DNA from 2 places in the Pantoea anthophila genome. Region 1 is predicted to be linked to the other one. Evidence: predicted binding sites of a transcription regulator. Region 1 holds the regulator's gene; the other holds the start of a gene.
The links. Region 1 encodes PurR, which represses purine synthesis genes. Its sites were predicted from a motif close to CANGCAAACGTTTGCNTG; they were not measured.
Positions count from the first base shown of each region.

Region 2: serA (phosphoglycerate dehydrogenase) is a predicted target of PurR. The motif match lies at 2,227-2,244, and genes of this name have one in related genera.

Region 1 covers NZ_CP110473.1:2,161,550-2,165,902, reverse strand. Annotated here, with positions in the region: gene punC (purine nucleoside transporter PunC) at 1-661, opposite strand, end outside; gene punR (DNA-binding transcriptional activator PunR) at 768-1,673, shown strand; gene purR (HTH-type transcriptional repressor PurR) at 1,670-2,695, opposite strand; gene cydH (cytochrome bd-I oxidase subunit CydH) at 2,977-3,066, shown strand; gene OJ965_RS12600 (C40 family peptidase) at 3,114-3,902, opposite strand; gene OJ965_RS12595 (Grx4 family monothiol glutaredoxin) at 4,268-4,353, shown strand, end outside.
Region 2 covers NZ_CP110473.1:758,812-763,164, reverse strand. Annotated here, with positions in the region: RNA gene ssrS (6S RNA) at 1-103, shown strand, start outside; gene OJ965_RS06185 (5-formyltetrahydrofolate cyclo-ligase) at 181-789, shown strand; gene serA (phosphoglycerate dehydrogenase) at 909-2,147, opposite strand; gene rpiA (ribose-5-phosphate isomerase RpiA) at 2,427-3,086, opposite strand; gene OJ965_RS06170 (LysR family transcriptional regulator ArgP) at 3,269-4,174, shown strand.

The DNA of each region.
Region 1 (4,353 bases):
CAAAAAAGCTGGCGGAGCAGGCGGAGTAGATCAGTACGTTACCGCTGTAGACGCGGGATTTAAGCAGCGTGAAGAAGCCCGGCTGTGCCCCTTTCTCCTGCGGAGCGGGTTTCACCGCGGGCAGACGCAGCGTGACCAGAATCAGCGCCACCGCAATCAGGGTCAGCACCAGGAAAATCGAACGCCAGTGGAAATGGCCGATCAGCCATGCCCCGAGCAGCGGTGCCAGCGCCGGTGAGAGGGCCACCAGCGGCATGATCGTGGCGAACACTTTGCTGGCGCGCGCCGCCGGATAGCGGTCGATGACCAGCGCCTGCCAGCTTACGGCGGCAGCACAGACACCAATCGCCTGAATGAAGCGCAGCGCCAGCATCAGAAAGATATCATTCACCCACAGCATACCCGCACAGCCAGCGGCGAACAGTGCCAGCCCGGCCAGCAGCACGGGTTTACGGCCGATGCGATCGGAGAGCGGGCCCCAGAAGAGCTGACCACAGGCGAAGCCGGCCAGAAACAGACTCATGCTGGCGCTGATCAGGCCGGGCGAGGTGCGGAACGTCTCCTGCATCGCGCCAAAGGCGGGCAGGTACATATCGGTGGCTAAAAAGCCCAGCATGCTGAGCAGAGCGAGGTAGGGCATAAATCCTATATTCGACAACATCAGATTCTCATTTTGCAGGGTAAACGCGGCAGAGTGTAAAAGGTGCGTTTGCGGCTGTGAAACGGTAATATTTGCCGGTTGCTGTTAAAATTTTTGAAGGCAGATTATGTGGTCAGAGTATGCACTGGAAGTGGTTGACGCGGTTGCACGCGGGGGCAGTTTCAGCGCCGCCGCGCAGGAGTTACATCGGGTGCCGTCTGCCATCAGCTATACGGTTCGCCAGCTGGAAACCTGGCTGGCGGTGCCGCTGTTTGAGCGTCAGCACCGTGAAGTGGTACTGACCCCGGCGGGAGAGCATTTTGTCAGGGAAGGGCGCAGCGTCATCAAAAAAATGCTCGCAACCCGGCAGCAGTGTCAGCAGCTGGCTAACGGCTGGCGCGGACAGCTAAGCATTGCCGTTGACCGCATCGCCAAACCGCAGCGTACCCGGCAGCTGGTTAAAGATTTTTATCGCCACTTCCCGGACATGGAGCTGCACATCAGCTATGAGGTCTTCAACGGGGTCTGGGATGCCCTGGCCGATGGCCGGGTCGATGTCGCGATTGGTGCGACCCAGGCGATACCGGTTGGCGGACGGTTTGCGTTTCGGGATATGGGGAAGCTCAACTGGCGCTGCGTGGTTGCACCCGATCATCCTCTGACGCAGGCAACCCGGATTGATGATGACACGCTGCGTCACTGGCCGTCGCTGGTGCTGGAGGATACGTCACGGGCGCTGCCGCGGCGCATGACGTGGACGCTGGACAATCAGCGCAGGCTGGTGGTGCCGGAATGGCAAACCGGGCTGGAGTGTGTGCAGGCGGGATTGTGCGTGGCGATGGTGCCAGGCCATCTGGCCCGGCCACTGCTCGACAGCGGCGCGCTGGTGGAGCTCACGCTGCCGCAGGCGTTTCCGGACAGCCCCTGCTGTGTCAGCTGGGCAGAGGATCGCGCATCACCGGCAACAGGCTGGTTACTCAGCTATCTGGGTGATGCGCAAACGCTTAATCAGGAGTGGTTAAGCGAGGATTAACGGCGATAGTCGCGGAACGGACCATCCGCAACTGAACGGCGTTCAATCAGCGTGGGATGGACTTCAATCGTTTGCGACACTTCGCGCTTGCTGGTAATGCGATCAAGCAGCATATCCAGCGCCTTCTCACCCAGCTGAGCCTTGGGCTGATGGACGGTGGTCAGTGCGGGCGCAAAATAGCGCGCGTTGCGCACATTGTCATAACCGATCACCGAAATGTCCTGTGGAACCCGCAGACCCATCTCGTCAGCGGCGCAAATCGCCCCCATCGCCATGATGTCGCCACCGCAGAACACCGCCGTCGGGCGCTGCTTCTGCGACAGGATCTGCTGCATCGCCTGATAGCCCGACTCCGGCTCAAAGTCACCCTGCACGATCCACTCGGCGCGCGGCTGAATGCCCGCCTCTTCCAGCGCCTTAAGGAAACCGGCATGACGTCCGCCCCCGGTGTTGCGCTCCATCTGACCGGGGATGGCGCCGATGTCGCGGTGGCCGCGCTCAATCAGATAGCGTCCCGCCAGATAGCCACCCTGGAAGGCGTTATCCAGCACCGTATCGGTGAAGTCGGCGCGCGACTCGCCCCAGTCCATCACCACCATCGGGATATTGCGGTTCTCTTCCAGCATCTGCAGCAGGTCGTCCGGGTATTCAGAGCACATGACCAGCAGACCATCGACGCGCTTCTGCGCCATCATGCTGAGGTAGGCGCGCTGTTTTTGCAGATCGTTATGCGCATTCCCCAGAATCAGCGTATAGCCTTTGTCAAAACAGTGATTCTCGACCGCTTCGATAATCTCAGCGAAATAGGGCGCTTCGCTGGAGGTGGCCAGCAGCCCCAGCGTCCGGGTGTGATTCACCTTCAGGCTGCGCGCCACGGCGCTCGGCGAGTAGTGCAGTTCCTTGATCGCCTGCCAGACCGCATCGCGCGTCTCTTCAGCCACGAAGCGGGTTTTATTGATGACGTGCGAAACCGTGGTCGTGGAGACGCCAGCGCGTTTTGCCACATCTTTAATTGTTGCCATGAAAATCGGACTCCAGGACTTATCTAACTGTATGATAAGCGTAGTGTTAAACGTTTGCGTCTGCTCAGGGTATTTTCCGCAAAAATGCCGTGTTATGGCGCATTAAACCGGCGGCCGACGGAGAATAAATGCCTGAAAAAGTGCGCAAACGGAATCAGGGCTGCGCGCGTTGCGCAACAAGGGCGGGATTCTAACAAGGCTGAACGGATAAAACGAGATTTTTACCCACAGCTGTGGGAAAATAGAATAACCACAATGATTATGTGGTTAAGGAGCAACCCATGAGTACCGATCTTAAACTGGCGTTAATGACCACTGTCGGCTGCCTGCTGATGATTGTGGCCTTTAGTTTTACCGCTGTACTGCACTGATAAAAAAGCCGGGACTTCTCCCGGCTTTTTTCTGACGCTGCATCAGCTCAGCGAATGGTTTTCGGCGTCATTACACGACGCGCACCTATGTAGTGACGCTGCCAGTAATCTTCCCCTAACGCACTGATCTGAATATCTTTGCCGGTACGCGGTGACTGAATAAACTTGCCGTCACCCAGGTAAACCCCGACGTGATCCGCGGTTCCGCGGCCATTAATGCGGAAGAAGACCAGATCGCCTTTTTCCAGTGACTCACGTTTGATAGGGGCAGCGTCACGCAGGTGATACATCTCGTTAGCGGTGCGCGGAATTTTAAACTTCACCAGATCTTTATAGGCGTACCAGACCAGACCGCTGCAGTCGAAGCCGGTGTGGGGGGAGGTGCCGCCCCACTGATAAGGTTTGCCCAGCTGGCCCATGAGCTTGGTCATCGCCGTTTCACGCGCTTTCTGGTAGCGCTGACGGTGAGATTTGCTCATTTTAATGGTGCCGGTCTCGCTGGCATCGGCGTTTTTCAGCAGGCGCTGGTGGCCGTAGCGTTTTTTCTCTTTGGTGCTGAGTCGGGCGGTCTTAAGCGAGGTTTTTTTGGCAGGTGTCTGTTTAGCGGTCAGTTCAACTTTTTTCTGTTTTTTCGTTTTGAGTTTCTGAACCGGGCTGAGACGGGTTTTTTTTGTCGTGGTTTTCACCACGCGACGTTTGCGGCGCTCATCCTCGCGCGCACTCTTTTTCTCTGCTTTATGCGTACTGACGTTCACCGGAGCGTGCGGAGACGCGGCGGCGATGTTGAAGAACAGTTGCGCAAAGGCCAGCATAAAAAGCGTAATGATTAAACGCATAGTCCATTAAGTAGTTAAGTTGTCAGGGCCACTACGCACCGCGACAAAGTTGAGATTAATCTGATCCAGGATCAGCGCCGAAGCCATTCTAGTCCAGTTCTTTTAAAAACTGTAATGCCTTTTATTGTTAATCTTTGCAACCCACGCGATTGTGCTGAAAATGAACATTTTCAGCGTCTTATATCAACGAAATTATTACGAATTATTAATCTGTTACCGGCTGTTAATAATCAGAAATTCACGCTGTGCCTGTCATGACTTAACCAGGATGGCGATTTCAGCAGGCAGCGATCAAAATCTCGTTTTCAGTCACGCTGCGAAGTCGCTACAATAAACAAACACGAAGTGACGAATTAAGGAAGGCAATTATGAGTACTGTAGAAAAAATTCAGCGCCAGATCGCAGAAAACCCGATCCTGCTGTACATGAAAGGTTCTCCGAAGCTGCCAAG
Region 2 (4,353 bases), 1.4 Mb from region 1:
GTGCATGCTCGGTCCGTCCGAGAAGCCTGATGGTTACGACGGCATGTTCACCTTGAACCAAGGGTTCAAGGGTTACAGCCTACGGCGGCATCTCGGAGATCTCCCTTTCAGCACTCCTGCTTTTTTCCCCCGACCGACATGTTATAGTCGCTGAACAGCGACTTATCCGGCGGGGAAATCATGTCTGAACCTTCCATCTCTGCACCTTCCATGTCACAGCGTCAGGAAATTCGCCAGCAGGTGCGTCATCTGCGCCGGGCGCTGACGGACGAGCAGCAGGCCCAGGCGGCCGAACAGCTTGCGGAGCTGGCCCTGAACTACGCCCCGCTTACTGCCGCACAAAACATTGCCCTGTTTCTGTCGGTGGATGGGGAGCTCAACACCCGTCCGCTGATTGCCCGGTTGTGGCATCTGAAAAAAACGGTCTGTCTGCCGGTTTTGCACCCCTTCTCTCCCGGTAATTTACTGTTTCTGCGCTATTCGCCCGACACCCCTTTGCAGACCAATAAGCTGCGTATTCCCGAACCGCCGCTGGATATCCGGCAGTTGATCACCCTGGATCAGCTGGATCTGATGATGGTGCCGCTGGTGGCGTTTGATCACGCCGGTCAGCGTCTGGGGATGGGCGGAGGCTTCTACGATCGCACGCTGCAGAACTGGCGGCAGCACGGCTTTTTGCCCGTGGGTCTGGCCCACGATTGTCAGCAGGTTGACAGCCTGCCGGTGGCAGAATGGGATGTGCCTTTGCCGGCCGTAATGACGCCGTCAAAGCTGTGGCAGTGGGAGTAGAGGGAGTAGAGAAAGTAGTGTTACGGAATTTTCAGATGGCTTAATCCCCTGTCCGGGCGCATCTGTCCGCAATGAAACCTGAAGAGACGCAACTCAGCGCCTCTCCAGGCGGGTAGCGCTTAGTAAAGTAAACGCGCGCGGATAGTCCCCGGAATAGCCTTCATCAGCTGCAGAGCTTTCTCAGCCACTTCCGGCTCAGCATCGATATCGATGACCACATAGCCCATAAATGGCGACGTCTGCAGATACTGGGCGGCGATGTTAATGCCCTGCTCGGCGAAAATCTGGTTGATCGCCGTCAGCACGCCCGGACGGTTCTCGTGGATGTGCAGCAGACGACTGGCGCTGATGCCGTGGATCGGCAGTGAGACTTCCGGGAAGTTGACCGCCGACAGAGTGGAGCCGTTGTCGGAGTATTTCGCCAGCTTGCCCGCAACTTCAATACCGATGTTCTCCTGCGCTTCTTCTGTCGAACCGCCAATGTGCGGCGTCAGGATCACGTTGTCAAACTCACTCAGCGGAGAGATAAAGGGATCGCTGTTGGTGGCCGGCTCGACCGGGAAGACGTCGATGGCCGCGCCTCCCACATGCTTGCTGGCCAGTGCCTCGCACAGCGCCGGGATATCCACAACCGTGCCGCGAGAGGCGTTAATCAGCAGCGCGCCAGGCTTCATCTGCGCCAGCTGCTCCGCCCCGATCATATCCTGTGTCGACACGGTTTCCGGTACGTGCAGGCTCACAACGTCGCTCATGTTGAGCAGTTCCGCCAGATGGCGAACCTGAGTGGCATTACCCAGCGGCAGCTTGTTTTCAATGTCGTAGAAGAAAACGTGCATGCCCAGGCTCTCTGCCAGCACGCCCAGCTGCATCCCGATATGGCCGTAACCGATGATGCCGAGTTTTTTCCCACGCGCTTCGAATGAGCCTTTGGCATTCTTGTTCCAGATACCACGGTGCGCTTTGGCGTTCGCTTCCGGGATACCACGCAGCATCAGCAGCATCTCACCAATCACCAGTTCAGCGACCGAGCGGGTATTGGAGAATGGCGCATTGAAGACCGGAATCCCGCGGCTGGCGGCGGCCTGCAGGTCAACCTGGTTGGTTCCGATACAGAAACAGCCGACAGCGACCAGCTTTTCAGCCGCCGCAAAAATCTCTTCAGTGAGCTGGGAGCGGGAACGGATACCAATGAAGTGCGCATCACGGATGGAGGCTTTTAATGCGTCAGCGTCCAGCGCGCCCTTGTGAAATTCGATGTTGGTGTAGCCTGCAGCCCGCAGGTTGTCCAGCGCGCTCTGATGCACACCCTCCACCAGCAGGAACTTAATCTTATCTTTATCCAGTGATACCTTTGCCATTTCCCGATCCTATTCAGCATTCAATGAGGAGTACCATAAGCCAGCCTTCTGTCAAAATATCAAAAAAATCGCGTCGGGCAATACAAACGATTGCCCGGGAGCCAGCACGGCAACGGCTGGCAGCACCACAATGCCAGACAAAATCACGGGGTCAGGGTTGAAGAGAGAATGAAACCGTTGCGGATAACGGTTATGTGACATAAGTCACCAAATTTCACCCGGGCGAGAAAAGATGATTTGCAGGCAGAAATAAGCGGCGCCGTATCGACGCCGGACAGATCATTTTTTGATGGTTTTCACGCCATCCGGACCGCCTATCAGCGCAATATCGGCGCCGCGTGCGGCAAACAGGCCCACAGTGACCACGCCAGGCAAAGCGTTGATGCTCTTTTCCAGCGCAATCGGATCGAGAATAGTCAGATTATGCACGTCGAGAATGATGTTGCCGTTATCGGTGATGACATTCTGCCGATACTCCGGCAGGCCGCCCATTTTAACCAGCTCACGCGCAACGTAACTGCGCGCCATCGGGATCACCTCGATCGGCAGCGGGAAGCGGCCCAGCACATCGACCTCTTTAGAGGCGTCGGCGATACAGATAAAGGTCTGCGCCACCGCGGCCACGATCTTTTCACGCGTCAGCGCCGCGCCACCGCCTTTGATCATCTGCATCTGCGGGTTGATCTCATCCGCACCATCGACGTAAACCGACAGCAGATCGATCTCGTTCAGGTCAAACACCGGAATGCCCAGGTTTTTCAGTTTCAGAGTCGAGGCATCCGAGCTGGAGACGGCACCTTCGATCTGATGCCTGACTGTGGCAAGCGCATCGATAAAGTGGGCAGCGGTGGATCCGGTGCCTACGCCAACAACCGTCCCCGGCTGCACGTATTCAAGTGCAGCCCAGCCAACGGCTTTTTTCAGTTCATCCTGGGTCATGGTATGTTTAAAACCTGTGCGACAACGAAGTGCGCGTAGTATAAAACAAGGCTGGCTGAAAATGCTCGGCTGACCGACGTGGATTTAACGCTTTGGAAGCCAGCCCACAAAAAACAGGTGAGCCATCACAGGCGGCACTTTTGTGGCATAGTGACGTCCACCCTGAAGGAGAGAGAAGAATAATGAAACGCCCGGATTATCGAACGCTTCAGGCGCTGGATTCAGTGATCCGCGAACGCGGATTTGAGCGAGCCGCACAGAAACTCTGCATCACCCAGTCGGCGGTGTCTCAGCGTATCAAGCAGCTGGAGAACCTGTTTGGTCAGCCGCTGCTGGTGCGCACCGTGCCGCCGCGTCCGACCGAACAGGGCCAGAAACTACTGGCGTTACTGCATCAGGTCGAGCTGCTGGAAGAGGAGTGGCTGGGTGATGAGAACAGTGGAACCACGCCGCTGCTGCTGTCGCTGGCGGTCAACGCCGACAGTCTGGCGACCTGGCTGCTGCCCGCCCTGAAAGATGTGCTGGCCGACTCGCCCGTGCGCCTGAATCTGCAGGTGGAAGATGAAACCCGCACCCAGGAGCGTCTGCGCCGCGGTGAGGTGGTGGGCGCGGTCAGTATTCAGCCGCAGCCGCTGCCCAGCTGCCTGGTGGACCAGCTCGGCGCGCTCGACTATCTGTTTGTGGCGTCGCGCGACTTTGCCGATCGCTTCTTCCCCAACGGGGTGACCCGCTCTGCCCTGCTGAAGGCGCCTGCGGTCGCGTTCGACCACCTTGATGATATGCATCAGGCCTTTCTGCAGCAGAATTTCGACCTCTCACCCGGGAGCGTGCCCTGCCACATCGTCAACTCATCGGAAGCCTTTGTGCAGATGGCGCGACAGGGGTCGACCTGCTGTATGATTCCGCATCTGCAGATTGAGCGCGAGCTGGCAAGCGGGGAGTTAATCGATTTGACGCCTGGCCTGTATCAGCGCCGGATGCTCTACTGGCATCGTTTTGCGCCGGAGAGCCGTCTGATGCGTCGGGTCACCGATGCGCTGATAGCGCATGGACATCGGGTGCTGCGTCAGGATGACGTGGCAGCCTGAAAACAAAAACGGGGCGAAAGCCCCGTTTTTGTTGCTGACAAATCGGGATAAAGAAGACTCTTACAACAACAGAAAAGTTAAACGCGCAGGGAGCAGGGTCAGAAGAGGAAAGCGTCCCGCGCCAGGGATGGTGCGGGCCGAGCGGCCAGGGATTGGCCTTAGCGACTTTCCGATCTGAC